Regions from separate parts of the Kitasatospora sp. NPDC088783 genome, predicted to be linked through region 1. Evidence: riboswitches for the same ligand, from Rfam matches in the RefSeq annotation. Region 1 holds a riboswitch; the other holds the start of a gene.

Region 1 (7,128 bases):
GATCGGCCTCGCCAACTACTTCGCGGGCGCCCTGCTGATGCCGTACTCCGCCTTCCACGCCGCCGCGGAGGAACTGCGCTACGACGTCGAACTGCTCCAGGCGCGCTTCGGCGTCGGCTTCGAGACGGTCTGCCACCGGCTGTCCACCCTCCAGCGCACCGGCCGGCGCGGCGTGCCGTTCTCGTTCCTGCGCGCCGACCGGGCGGGCAACATCTCCAAGCGGCAGTCGGCGACCGACTTCCACTTCTCCCGGCTCGGCGGCACCTGCCCGCTCTGGACCGTCTACGAGGCGTTCTCCGCACCCGGGCGCATCCTCACCCAGGTCGCCGAGATGCCCGACGGCAAGCGCTACCTCTGGATCGCCCGGACGGTGACCCACGGCGGCCACGGCCACCGCGCGCCCCGCAGCGAGTTCGCCGTCGCCCTCGGCTGCGAACTGCGCCACGCCCACCGCCTGGTCTACTCCGAGGGGATCGCCCTCGACCGGGGGCGGGCCGCCACCCCGATCGGCCTGGGCTGCCGGATCTGCGAACGGACCGACTGCGCCCAGCGGGCCCGCCCCCCGGCCGCCGGCCGGCTCGCGGTGGACCCGGACCGGCGCACCCGGGTGCCCTACCCGGTGACCGGCACCGTCCGGCGGCCCGGACCGTCGTAGCGGGCGAGCGGGCGGATCAGCGCGTTGTGGGCGAGCTGCTCGGTGATGTGGGCGGTCCAGCCGGTGATCCGGCTCATCACGAAGATCGGCGTGAAGGCGGGGGTGTCGAAGCCCATCAGGTGGTAGGCGAGGCCCGCCGGGTAGTCCAGGTTGGGGTGGATGCCCTTGCGCTCCAGCACCGCCTCGCGCAGGGCGGTGTGCAGGGCGGCCAGCCGGACGGCCCGGGGGTCCGCCGAGCCCTCGACCAGCCGGTCGAGGGCCGCCTGCATGATCGCGACGCGGGAGTCGCCGTCCTTGTAGACCCGGTGGCCGAAGCCCATGATCTTCCGTTCGGAGGCGAGTGCCCGGTCGAGCCAGTCCGCGGCCCGGGCCGGGTCGCCGATCTCCTCCAGCATGTGCATCACCGCCTCGTTGGCGCCGCCGTGCAGCGGGCCCTTGAGGGCGCCGATCGCGGCGGTGACGGCGCTGTAGAGGTCGGAGAGGGTGGAGGTGACCACCCGGGCGGTGAAGGTGGAGGCGTTGAAGCTGTGTTCGGCGTACAGCACCAGGGAGACCTCGAAGCAGCGCACCACCTCGGGGGAGGGGACGGTGCCGAAGCACATGTGGAAGAAGTTCTCGGCGTACCCCAGGTCCGGGTCCGGCGCGATGGGGGCCAGGCCGCGGCGGCGGCGCTGGTCGGCGGCGACCACGGTCGGCAGCTTCGCCAGCAGGTTCAGCGACTTGGCGAGGGCGGGGGCCGGACGGCCGTCGTCCTCGGTGGGGTCCTCCGCGCCGAAGAAGCTGACCGCGGTGCGCAGCACGTCCATCGGGTGGCAGGTCTCGGGCAGCTTGGCCAGCAGTTCGGCGGTGGTGCGGTCGAGCGGGCGCAGCGCGCGCTCGCGGGCCCGGAACTCGCGCAGCTGGGCCGGGTCGGGGAGTTCGCCGCGCCAGAGCAGGTGGGCGGTCTCCTCGAAGGAGCGGTGCGCGGCCAGCTCCTGGACGGGGTAGCCGCGGTAGGTGAGGGAGTTGGTCTCCGGGAGGACGGTGGAGATCCCGGTGGTGTCGACGACGACACCGGCGAGGCCGCGGTGGACCCCGGGCGTGGTGGCGGGCATGGGTGAACCTCCGGTGCGTCAGGTGCCGGGCGGCAGGGTGAAGTCGAAGACGGCCGAGTCGAAGGCCGCGTACTCCCGGTAGCCGAGCAGCTCGTACAGCCGGGAGCGGGTCTGCATCCGGGGCAGCAGGGACTCCTGGGTGCCCTCGGCGGCGATGGTCCGCAGGCCGTCCTCGATCGCGCCCATCGCCAGGCGCAGCAGGGTGACGGGGTAGAGGGCGATGTTGTAGCCGAGGTCCGTCAGGGTGCGGGTGTCCAGCAGCGGGGTCCTGCCGAACTCGGTGAGGTTGGCCAGCAGCGGCACGTCCACCGCCGCGCGGAACGCCTCGTACTCGGAGAGGTCGGCCAGCGCCTCGGGGAAGACCGCGTCGGCGCCCGCGTCGACGTACGCCTTCGCCCGGTCGATCGCCGCGCCGAGCCCCTCGACCGCGCGGGCGTCGGTGCGGGCCATCAGCAGGAAGTCGGGGTCGCGGCGGGCGTCGACGGCGGCCCGGACCCGGCGGACCATCTCCTCCCGGGAGGTGACGGCCTTGCCGTCGAGGTGGCCGCAGCGCTTCGGGTTGACCTGGTCCTCCAGGTGGAGCCCGGCCAGCCCGGCGTCCTCCAGCAGTTGGACGGTGCGGGCGGCGTTCACGGGCTCGCCGAAGCCGGTGTCGGCGTCGATCAGCACCGGCAGGTCGGTGGCGCGGGTGGTCTGCTGGGCGCGCTGGGCGACCTCGGTGACGGTGGTGAGGCCGATGTCGGGCAGGCCGAGGTCGGCGGCGAGCACCGCGCCGGACAGGTACGCGGCCTCGAAGCCCAGGTCCTGGATCAGGCGGGCGGAGAGCGGGTTGATCGCGCCGGGCAGGCGCAGCAGCCGGCCGGAGGCGAGCTGTTCGCGGAAGGCCCGGCGGCGCTGGGCGGGGGTGGTGCGGGTGTGCAGCATCAGAACAGGCCCTTCGGCAGGGTCGCGTCGAAGGCGCGCACCGCTTCGGCGTCCACGGCCGGGAACAGCTCGCCGAGGTCGGCGGCCCCGAGTTCGGCGAGGCCGGCCGCGGCGGCGAGGAAGCGCTCCTGGTCGGCCGGGACGACGATCCCCTCGGCGAGGGTGCGGAACTTGCCCTCGTAGGCGGGCCGGTCGAAGGGCCGGGCGCCGGCCGGGTGGGCGTCGGCCACGCCCAGCTCGTCCTCGACGACCGAGCCGTCGTCCAGCGTGATCACCACGCGTCCGCCGAAGGCCCGGCGTTCCGGGTCGGGGTCGTGGTAGCGGCGGGTCCACTCCGGGTCCTCGACGGTGGTGACCTTCCGCCACAGCGCGACGGTCTCCGGACGTCCGGCCCGCTCGGGGGCGTAGGAGCGCTCGTGGTGCCAGCCGCCGTCCTCCAGGGCGACGGCCAGGATGTACGGGATCGAGTGGTCGAGCGTCTCGCGGCTCGCGGCGGGGTCGTACTTCTGCGGGTCGTTCGCGCCGGAGCCGATCACGTGGTGGGTGTGGTGGCTGGTGTGCAGGACGACCGAGCGGACCCGCTCCAGCGGGCCGGCCTTCCCGCGCAGCCGCCGGGCCAGGTCGATGACCGCCTGGGCCTGGTACTCGGCCGAGTACTCCTTGGTGTAGGTGTCCAGGATCGCGCGGCGCGGCTCGTCCGGCCCCGGCAGCAGCACCCCGTAGTCGGCGGACGGGCCGTCCAGCATCCAGGCCAGGAAGCCGTCCTCGCCCTCGTAGACCGGCGACGGCGAGGTCTCGCCGCGCATCGCCCGGTCCACCGCCTCGACCGCCGCCTTCCCGGCGAACGCGGGGGCGTACGCCTTCCAGCTGGAGATCTCGCCCTTGCGGGACTGCCGGGTGGCGGTGGTGGTGTGCACCGCCTGCTGGACGGCCTGGTAGGTGACCTCGGTCGGCAGCCGCAGCAGCGCCCCGAGGCCGCAGGCGGTGGCCGCGCTCAGGTGCGCGACGTGGTCGATCCGGTGCGCGTGCAGGCAGATGCCCTTGACCAGGGCGACGTGCACCTCGTACGCCGCGACGACGCCCCGCAGCAGGTCCGCGCCGGTGCGGCCGGTGTGCTGGGCGACGGCCAGCAGCGGCGGGACGTTGTCGCCGGGGTGGGAGTAGTCGGCGGCCAGGTAGGTGTCGTGGAAGTCGAGTTCGCGCACGGCGGTGCCGTTGGCCCAGGCCGCCCACTCCGGGGAGACCCGGGTGCCGCTGCCGAACACCGAGGCGCCCGGGAGCGCGGCCCGGTGCGCGGTGGCCTGGGCGCGGGCGACGGCGACCGGGCGGCGCAGCAGCGAGGCGACGGCCACCGCGGCGTTGTCGATCACCCGGTTGACGGCCGTGTCCGCGCAGGCCGCCTCCGGTTGCTCGGTGCCGGCGGCCACCTCGGCGAGCTTCCAGGCGAGTTGGTCCTCGCGCGGGAGGCGGTCGGCGCTGGGGTGGACACGGACGCGGTGCTCGATCACGGGACTCCTCGGAGGCGTCGGCGGCTGGGGTGCGCATGATCGAGACTGCCGGTCGGGCCGCGGGCGGTCCAGCAGGCCGAGCTGCGGAATCCGCACCCGGCGGACCGGTGAATCGGCGAATCCTGCGAAGAACCGGAGGCGCACCGCCGACCGGGGCGTCCGTCGGCGGGACGCGCGCGCCCTTGACCCGGCCTCCGGCGCCTCGCCATGATGGGCCGTCATGTTTCCCGACTCCGCCGTCGGGGGAAGTCCGGTCCGAATCCGGCGCTGACCCGCAACGGTAGGCCGTCGACGGCTGTCGACGGCGAGCCCGATCACCCGGTGGCGGAGGTGTACGTCCACTCCTCCCGTCGTGGTCTGCGGGCCGGAGCTCCGAGGGCTGAGCCGCCGCGCGCCACCTCCTCCGGGCCCCGCGCGCAGGTTCGGAAAGGCTCTCCATGACCGTGCTCCGCCGCCCCCTGCGCCTGCTCGCGATACCGGCGCTCGCCCTCGCGGCCACGCTCCCCGCGGCCGTCCCCGCCCGGGCCGCCCCCGCCCGGGCCGTCCCGCTCCCCGCCAGCACCGCCACCCTCCGGCCGGACGCCGCCGCCGCGGGCTGGCTGGCCCGCCAACTCGTCGACGGCGACCACTTCGAGACCGTCTTCGACGGCACCGCCTACCCCGACCAGGGGCTGACCGCCGACGCCGTCCTGGCCTTCGCCGCCGCCCACGGCTCCGACACGGCCGCCGCCCGCGCCACCGCCTGGCTCGCCAGGCCGGAGAACACCGCCGGCTACCTGGGCGACGGCACCACCGAGGCATACGCCGGAGCCACCGCCAAACTGCTGCTCACCGCCGAGGTCCGCGGCGAGAACCCGGCCGCCTTCGGCGGCGTCGACCTCCCGGCCCGCCTGCGCTCCCTCCGGACGGCCGCCGGCCGCTTCTCCGACCGCTCCCAGTGGGGCGACTACAGCAACTCCTTCGGCCAGTCCCTGGCCGTCATCGCCCTCACCCGCACCCCCGCCGGGGCCCCGGCCGCCGCCGTCGACTTCCTGGCCGGCAGCCAGTGCGCGGACGGCGGGTTCCCGGCCTCCTTCGGCCAGGCCACCTGCACCGCCGACCCGGACGCCACCGCACTCGCCGTCCAGGCCCTCGCCGCCACCGGACGCGCCGCGAAGGCCGCCGCCGGACTGAACTGGCTGAGCGCGCACCAGAACGCCGACGGCGGGTTCGCCGCGGCCGGGGCCACCGCCTCCAACGCCAACAGCACCGGACTGGCCACCCAGACCCTGCTGTCCACCGGACGCCCCGTGGCCGGGCTCAAGGGCTGGAGCGCCCTGGTCGAGCTCCGGCAGGGCTGCGCCGCCGACCCGGCCGTCCGGGGCGCGGTCGCCTACGACGCCACCGGCTTCGACCCGGGCAGCGCCGCCCGCGCCACCGCCCAGGCGGTCCTCGGACTGAGCGGCACCCCGCTGGTCGCCCTCTCCGCCCACGGCGCCCGCCCCGCCGCGCCCGTCCTCGCCTGCCCGGCCCGCTGAACGCCCTGACCGACTGGCCCCCGAAACCAAGGAGCACCCGCATGAGCGACACCCTCGCCCCCGCCCGTCCGGCCCGCCGCGTCCTCGGCTCGATCGCCGCCGCGACGGCGCTGACCGCCGGCCTGCTCGGCGTCTCCGCCGTCCAGGCCCCCCAGGCGCAGGCGGCGGCCTGCTCCGGCACCACCGGCGTCACTGTCGTGGTCGACTTCACCGCCCTCGGCGGCGGCATCCAGACCGGCTGCGCCCCGGGCGACCCGGCCAGCGGCCTGGCGGCGCTCACCGGCGCCGGGTTCTCGTACGCGTTCCACCCGCGCTACCCCGGCTTCGTCTGCACGATCAACAGCCTGCCGACGACCTGCACCAACCCCAGCGGCAGCGCGTACTGGTCGTACTGGCACGCCCAGCACGGCACCGCCTGGACCTACAGCAGCCTCGGCGCCGGGAGCTACAACCCGGCGCCCGGCGAGGTCGAGGGCTGGTCCTTCGGCGCCGGTGCGCAGCCGGGCATCACCGCGCCCTGAGCGGCGGAACGCCGGCGCCCGGTCCCCGGACACGGGGCCGGGGACGGGGCGCCGGACCGATCAGGGCGCGCTGGTCCGCCGCCGCCGCCGCCGTCCGACCAGCCGGTCGGCGAGCAGCCGGTCGGCGCGCACGACCGCGACCGAGGCGTCGAGCAGGCACTGCGGAACGCGTCGGCCCCCGGCCGGGGCCGGGCACACGTCGAGCACCGCCTGGCCGACCTCGCCGCCGTGGCCCTCGACCGACTCGAAGCCCCCGTCCGCAACCGGCTCCAGCACCCGCGGTACCGACCCGGCATCCTCGACGGTTCCACGGCCGGCACCGGCCCGAACCCCGACACCCCGAGCTCCCCTGACGGACCGAAGTCGGTCACGCTCGTGCAGGACCGAGCCTTCAGCCCACTCGTACCTGACGCTCGGGGCGGCCGGTCTCCGGGTCGAGGGCCACCACGAACACCTCGCCGCCCTCGGTGGTCAGCTTGATCCGGTCGGGTCCGTCCCACTGCGCCGAGGCCAGCGCGTTGTCGGGGGCGTCGCCGTTGAAGTAGCCGACCCGCCACCGCCGTGCGGTCAGGCCGGAGCCGGCGTCCACCGAGACCCACCAGAGCGGATCGATCACCGCGGTGCCCTCGTGGATCACCAGGCTGCGGTCGGAGCGGCCGGGAGCCGGCCGGTCCGCGGTCTTGTGCGGCGTGCTGCCGAAGCCGAGCAGTGCGAAGGGCGAGGCCAACAGGGTGCAGCCGAGGATCGGGACCAGCAGCAGTCTCCTGGTCTCTCGGGAACGGAACCCGATCAGGACGGCGAGGACGATCAGCACCAGCACTGCGGCACCGTACGCCGGCGGGTGGTGGAAGACCTCGACGAGCACCACCAGTCCGCCGTCCCGGGCGGCTTGAGCTGCGGCGTAGGCCA
Region 2 (7,128 bases), on a different contig from region 1:
GCTGTCCGACCTCCTGCGCCGGACCGGGTGACCGGTCGGCCGGTCGTTCGGTGGTCGTTCGGCGGTCGTTCGGCGGTCGTTCGGTCGGCTAGCGCCTCGCGCGGCGGCGGGCCAGCAGTCCGCCGAGTGCGGCGCCGACCAGCAGGGTGACCAGGAGGACCAGCCACAGCGGGAGGGTGACGGTGGGGATCCACAGCCGGATGCGCACCGAGGCGGTGTTCACCGCGATGAACCAGATCGCCAGCACGCCGAGCACCAGGAAGGCGATCGTCCTGATGCGCACGTCGCGGCCGCCGACCGTCATCGGGGACGGCCGGCCCGCGCTGTTCCTGTTGTCAGCCATGTGGCCCATTATGTGAGCGATGTCGCGATTCGGCCCGTCGGCGGCAGGTGCCCGAGGCTCCGGCGCGCACCCGCCCCCGTCCGCGCCCGTCCGCCCCCGGCGCGCCGGTTCCGGCCGGTCCGGTGCGCTGCCTACGGTGGGGTGGTGACAGATCGTCGACGCAACGGGTACCTGGGGGCGGCGGGCGCGTTCGCCGTCTGCATGGCCGGCACCACGCTGCCCACTCCGCTGTACGGGCTGTACCAGGAGCGGATCGGGTTCTCCGAGCTGATGGTGACGGTGGTGTTCGCCGTCTACGCGCTCGGGGTGATCGGCGTGCTGCTGCTGTTCGGGAACGTCTCGGACGCGGTGGGCCGCCGCCCGGTGCTGCTGTGCGGGCTGGCCTGCGCGGGTGCCAGCGCGGTGGCCTTCCTGGCCGAACAGGGCCTGGCCTGGCTGTTCGCGGGCCGCCTGCTGTCGGGCTTCGCGGCGGGCCTGTTCACCGGCACCGCCACCGCGTACGTCCTGGAGCTGGCCCCGCCCGAACGCCGGGCCAGGGTCGGTTTCGTGGCGACCGCCGCCAACATGGGCGGCCTGGGCTGCGGGCCGTTGCTGGCCGGGCTGCTCGCCCAGTACGCGCCGGGGCCGCTGGTCCTGCCGTTCGCCGTCCACCTGGCCCTGCTGGTGCTCTCCTGGGCGGTCGCCTGGGCGCTGCCGGAAACCGTCGACGGGGCCCGCCCGCTGCGCACCGCCCGGCCCCGGCGGCCCGCGCTGCCGGCCGAGGTGCGCGGGGTGTTCGTGCCCGCCGCGATCGCGGCGTTCGCCGGGTTCTCGCTGCTGGGCGTGTTCACCTCGGTCAGCCCGGCCTTCCTCGCCGAGGACCTGGGGGTGCGCAACCACGCCGCGGTCGGCCTGATCGTCGCCGCCGCGTTCTTCGCCTCCACCGTCGGCCAGTTGCTGGTGCCCCGGCTCGGTGCCCGGCGGGCGATCCCGCTGGGCTGCCTGGTGCTGATCGGCGGCCTCGGCCTGCTCGCCCTCTCGCTCGCCACCGCCACCCTCGTCCCGCTGGTGCTGGCCGCCCTGGTCGGCGGCGCCGGGCAGGGCATGGCGCTGCGCGGCGCGGTCGGCGAGGTCGCGGACGCCGCCCCCGCCCGGCACCGGGGCGGCGTGCTCTCGGCCCTGTTCGTGGTCGCCTACCTGGGCATCTCCATCCCGGTGATCGGCGTCGGCCTGCTGTCCGGCCCGCTCGGCCTGGCCGACGCCGGACTGGTCTTCACCGCCTGCATGGCCGCCCTCGCCGCCGCCTCCGGCGCCTTCCTGCTGCGCCGCGCCCGATCCTCCCCCGCCTCCTGATCGGACGTCACGTCCCGCTGGCACCAACCCACTTGGCTCCCGGATGCGACACTCCCGACCCGTTCGCACCCGTACGGCGACCCCGGCCGGAACGGACCGGCCCGGCCGGATCGGGGCGGCCGGACCGGGGGGCGGCGCTGCTTGCGACGGCGGCACCGGCACCGGCACCGGCGGGCGCGCTGCCCGTCAGGCCGCCGTGACCGACTGCGGGAAGGCGAAGACCCCGTCGGGGTCGTAGCGGCGGGCGGTCCGCTGGAGCCGCGGCAGGTTCGGGCCGTAGTAGGCGCGGCCCCAGTCGGGCAGGGTGGCGTCGATGTAGTTGACGTACGCGCCGGGGGCACCGAGCCGGGCGAGGCCGTCGCGGATCTCGTCGACGGTGGCGCGGACCCGGTCCTCGGTGGCGGGGGTGGCGCCCGCGTAGACCTGGGCGCTGGCGAGCGAGCCGCGGTGCGGGAAGGCCGTCGCGTCGGGGGCGGGTTCGGCGACCGCGCCGCCGAGCGAGTCGAGCAGCAGGTCGACGCCGGTGCGGCCGGTCATCAGCTCGGTGAGCCGGGCCGGGTCCACCGGCCCGGGGCCGAGCATCCGGGAGACCGCGACGAAGCCGGTGCGGGTCAACCGCCCGCCCTCCCAGGTGGGGTGGCACTGGGCGACGGTGTCGTTGGCGCAGCCCGCCATGAACTTCATCGCGCCCAGGTAGTCCTTGGCGGCGACGGTGCGGCCGGTCGGCTGGGTGCCCGCCGCGCGCACCAGGCGGTCGATCTGCCGGTTCGCGCCGTCCGGGTCGCCGACCCAGCAGCCGACGACCTTGCAAGTGGGCGGGTTGCCGCCGGAGATCTGGCAGCTGGCCCAGAGTTCGGGCGGCGCGTCGGCGACCCACTGCTGCCAGGCGCCGAGCACCTGCGGGACGGAGCCGGCCGGGAAGGGCAGGACGAAGACGGTCAGGCCGGGCGCGGGCGGGGTGTCGAAGGTGAACCGGGTGACCACGCCGAAGTTCCCGCCCCCGCCGCCGCGCAGCGCCCAGTGCAGGTCGGGTTCGTGCTCGGCGTCGGCGGTCAGCACGCAGGAGTCGGCGGTGACGACCTCGGCGGCGGTGAGCCGGTCGCAGGTCAGGCCGTACTTGCGGGCCAGCACCCCGATGCCGCCGCCCAGGGTGAGGCCGCCGATGCCCACGGTGGGGCAGGACCCGCCGGGCAGCAGCCGGCCGGCGGCGGCCAGGCCCGCGTAGACCTCGATCAGCCGGGCGCCCGCGCCGACCTCGGCCCTGCCGTCGGGGTCGACCCGGACGGTGTTCAGCGCGCGCAGGTCGATCACCAGGCCCCGGTCCGGGATGCTGTAGCCGAGGTAGCCGTGGCCACCGCTGCGGGCGGCGATCGGGAGGCCGTGGCCGCGCGCCACGTCCAGGCAGGCCCGGACGTCGTCGGCGGAGGCGCACTTGGCGACCGCGCCGGGGAGTTGGCCGTCGTTCAGTTCGTTGAAGCCGAGCCGCGCCGTCCCGTACCCGGGGTCGGCGGGCAGCACCAGCCGGTCGCCGAGCCGTTGCCGCAGCGCCTGCCAGTCCGGCGGCGCGGCCCGCCACCCGCGTTGGCGGGGCGGGAACGCCCGCACCGAGCCCGCGTCCGCGCCGGAGGCCGGACCCGAACCCGGGCCCGAACCCCGGTCCTGCGCGCGGGCCGGGGAGACGCCCGCCGCGAGCCCCGCCCCCAGTGCTCCGCCCACGGTCAGAAAACGACGACGGTCCATTGTCACGACGCACCTTCCTCCCCCGCGCCGGGCGCACGGAGGCTCTGCGCCGATCGTCACGCCCCGCCCCGCCGCCGCCCGGCCGCGGCCCGCCGGAGTGCGTCCGATGGCCCAGCGCGCGTCCGCGCGCGCACGACGCCCCGCCGGGCTCCGCGCGCCGGGGGCTGCCGGCCGGAGCGCCGACCCGAGCCGGTGGACGCGCCGGGCAGCAGGCACAATCGCCGGTATGCGTACTCTTCTCGTCATCGGCATCGGCGCGGGCGACCCCGACCACCTCACCCTGGAGGCGGTCAAGGCGATCGGCCGCACCGACGTGTTCCTGCTGCTCGACAAGCCGGAGGAACGGCAGGACCTGATGCGGCTGCGGCGGGAGATGATCGCCGAGCACGGCCGGGCCGGGCACCGGGTGGTCGAGCTGGTGGACCCGGCGCGGGACCGGTCGGCGGCCGGGTACGCGGAGGCGGTCGAGGAGTGGCGGGAGCGGCGGGCCGACCTGGTGGAGCGGGCCGTGGCCGAGGAGCTCCCGGACGGCGGGACGGGCGCGCTGCTGGTGTGGGGCGACCCGTCGCTGTACGACAGCGTGACCGCCGTGCTGGACCGGGTCCTGGCGCGCGGGCGGACCGGGTTCGGGTACACGGTGGTGCCCGGCGTCAGCAGCGTCTCGGTGCTGGCGGCCCGCCACCGCACCACGCTGACCCGCACCGCGCGGCCGGTGCGGATCACCACCGGGCGGCGGCTGGCCGCCGAGGGCTTCGGGCCGGGCGCCGAGGACGCGGTGGTGATGCTGGACGGGCAGGCCGCGTTCACCGCCATCGACCCGGCGGGCGTGCACATCCACTACGGGGCGTACCTGGGCACCGAGGACGAGATCCTGGTCTCCGGCCCGCTGGCCGAACAGGCCGACCGGATCGCCGAGTTGCGGGCCGAGGCCCGGACCCGCAAGGGCTGGATCATGGACAGCTACCTGCTGCGCCGCACCGACGGCTGAACACCGCCCGGGCACCGGCTGACCACCGTCCGCCGTCCGCCGTTCGCCCGCGCGTCCCACGGACCGGACAGCTGCCGCACTTCGCACCGGAGAACGCCCGGTCCGTTCTACACTGGCCGCGCAACTGGTTCGCCCTGTCCGCCAGGCAGGGCGTCGCAAGAGGGAACCCGGTGGGAATCCGGGACTGCCCCGCAGCGGTGAGTGGGAACGACCGCCGTCATACGCACTGGGTCCGGACGGGCCTGGGAAGCGACGGCCAGTAGGTGCCCGGGAGCGTCGAGCCTCCCCGGGCGGGCCCGCGAGTCCGAAGACCTGCCCGTTGCCCGGGTGCGACCGTTCGCACCCGGTGACCGGTGACCTCGAGGGCGGGTCGGTACGGACACCAGGCGGGCAGGCGCGGTCGAGCGCGGCACCGCCCGGTCTCGGCACCCTTCCGCGCCTCCTGTGCACCGGACCCAGGATCAAGGCTCGCGAGGAGAGTCCCCTTGACTGCGAAGTCCGTAGCCGCGGCAACCGTCCACGGATACCCCCGCCAGGGCGGGAACCGGGAACTGAAGAAGGCCGTCGAGGGCTACTGGCGGGGCACCGTCACCGCCGACGCGCTGCACTCCACCGCCGCCGAACTGCGCTGCGCCAACTGGCGGCAGCTGGCCGGCGCCGGCATCACCGAAGTCCCCACCGGCGACTTCTCGCTGTACGACCACGTGCTGGACACCACGGTCGCCGTCGGCGCGGTCCCGCCCCGGCACCGGGCCGCGTACCAGGCCGACCCGCTGGACGGCTACTTCGCGATGGCGCGCGGCACCCAGCAGGTGGCGCCGCTGGAGATGACCAAGTGGTTCGACACCAACTACCACTACCTGGTGCCGGAGTTGGGCCCGGACACCGTCTTCGCCGCGCACTCCGCCAAGCAGGTCGGCGAACTGCGCGAGGCGCTCGGCCAGGGCTACCGGGCCCGCCCGGTGCTGCTCGGCCCGGTCACCTACCTGCTGCTCGCCAAGCCCGCGCCCGGCGTGGCCGCCGACTTCGAGCCGCTCACCCTGCTGGACCGGCTGCTGCCGGTGTACGCGGAACTGCTGGCCGACCTGCGGGCGGCCGGCGCCGGGTGGGTGCAGCTCGACGAGCCCGCGCTGGTGCAGGACCGCACCCCGGCCGAGCTGAACGCCGCCGCCCGCGCCTACCGGGAGCTGGGCGCGCTCACCGACCGCCCCAGGCTGCTGGTCGCCTCCTACTTCGACCGGCTCGGCGAGGCGCTGATCACCCTGGCCAAGGCCCCCGTCGACGGCCTGGCGCTGGACTTCACCGGCCCGGCGGCGGGCAACCTGACCGACCTGGCGGCCGTCGGCGGCCTGCCCGGCAAGCGGCTGGTCGCGGGGGTGGTCGACGGCCGCAACGTGTGGATCAACGACCTGGAGAAGTCCCTCGCCACCCTGGCGACCCTGCTCGGCCTGGCCGACACGGTGGACGTCGCCCCCTCCTGCTCACTGCTGCACGTCCCGCTGGACACCGCCGCCGAGCGCGACCTCGACCCGCAGATCGGCCGCTGGCTGGCCTTCGCCCGGCAGAAGGCCGCCGAGACCGCCCTGCTGGCCCGCGCCCTGCGCGAGGGCACCGCCGCCGTCACCGCCCAACTCGCCGCCAACCGGGCCGACCTGGCCTCCCGCGCGGCCTCCCCGATCACCCGCGACCCGGCGGTCCGGGCCAGGGCCGCCGCCGTCACCGAGGCCGACATCCGCCGCGACGCCCCGTACGCCGTCCGCGCCGCGGCGCAGAAGGCCCGGCTCGGCCTGCCGCTGCTGCCCGCCACCACCATCGGCTCCTTCCCGCAGACCGCCGAACTGCGCTCCGACCGCGCCGAGTTGAACGCCGGACGGATCGACGCGGCGGACTACCGCAAGCGGATGGAGGCCGAGGTCCGCGAGGTGGTCGCCTACCAGGAGCGGGCGGGCCTGGACGTGCTGGTGCACGGCGAGCCCGAACGCAACGACATGGTGCAGTACTTCGCCGAGCAGCTCACCGGCTACCTGGCCACCCGGCACGGCTGGGTGCAGTCCTACGGCACCCGGTACGTGCGTCCGCCGGTGCTGGCGGGCGACATCTCCCGCCCGCACCCGATGACAGTCGACTGGTACCGCTTCGCGCAGGGCCTCACCGACCGCCCGGTCAAGGGCATGCTGACCGGCCCGGTCACCATGCTGGCCTGGTCGTTCGTCCGCGACGACCAGCCGCTGGCCGACACCGCCCGGCAGGTCGCCCTCGCCCTGCGCGACGAGGTGGCGGACCTGGAGGCGGCGGGCGCCGCCGTGATCCAGGTCGACGAGCCCGCGCTGCGCGAGACGCTGCCGCTGCGGCGCTCCGGCTGGCCCGCGTACCTGGACTGGGCCACCGACGCGTTCCGGCTCACCACCTCCGGGGTCCGCGCCGACACCCAGGTCCACACCCACATGTGCTACGCCGAGTTCGGCGACATCCTGCGCGCCATCGAGGAGTTGGACGCGGACGTGATCTCGCTGGAGGCCGCCCGCTCGCACATGCAGGTGGCGCGCGAACTCGCCGAGGCGGGCTACCTCGCCGAGGTCGGCCCGGGCGTGTGGGACATCCACTCCCCGCGCGTCCCCTCCCCCGAGGAGGCGCTGGAACTGCTGCGGGCCGGGCTGGCCGCGATCCCCGCCGAGCGCCTCTGGGTCAACCCGGACTGCGGCCTGAAGACCCGCGGCTGGACCGA

The links. A riboswitch is a leader RNA that binds a small molecule or an ion and turns the genes downstream of it on or off. The one in region 1 is predicted to bind cobalamin.
Region 2: another riboswitch for cobalamin. It lies ahead of metE (5-methyltetrahydropteroyltriglutamate--homocysteine S-methyltransferase); the one in region 1 lies ahead of ACIP60_RS06560 (prenyltransferase/squalene oxidase repeat-containing protein).

Annotation. Positions count from the first base shown of each region.
Region 1 covers NZ_JBIVKJ010000002.1:476,699-483,826, forward strand. Annotated here, with positions in the region: gene ACIP60_RS06540 (short-chain fatty acyl-CoA regulator family protein) at 1-655, shown strand, start outside; gene ACIP60_RS06545 (bifunctional 2-methylcitrate synthase/citrate synthase) at 613-1,749, opposite strand; gene prpB (methylisocitrate lyase) at 1,768-2,673, opposite strand; gene ACIP60_RS06555 (MmgE/PrpD family protein) at 2,673-4,181, opposite strand; cobalamin riboswitch at 4,389-4,522, shown strand; gene ACIP60_RS06560 (prenyltransferase/squalene oxidase repeat-containing protein) at 4,619-5,698, shown strand; gene ACIP60_RS06565 (hypothetical protein) at 5,740-6,219, shown strand; gene ACIP60_RS06570 (hypothetical protein) at 6,280-6,495, opposite strand; gene ACIP60_RS06575 (hypothetical protein) at 6,611-7,128, opposite strand, start outside.
Region 2 covers NZ_JBIVKJ010000005.1:43,592-50,719, reverse strand. Annotated here, with positions in the region: gene ACIP60_RS16075 (LuxR C-terminal-related transcriptional regulator) at 1-31, shown strand, start outside; gene ACIP60_RS16070 (lipopolysaccharide assembly protein LapA domain-containing protein) at 89-343, opposite strand; gene ACIP60_RS16065 (MFS transporter) at 485-1,675, shown strand; gene ACIP60_RS16060 (FAD-binding oxidoreductase) at 1,862-3,391, opposite strand; gene cobF (precorrin-6A synthase (deacetylating)) at 3,642-4,403, shown strand; cobalamin riboswitch at 4,512-4,738, shown strand; gene metE (5-methyltetrahydropteroyltriglutamate--homocysteine S-methyltransferase) at 4,889-7,128, shown strand, end outside.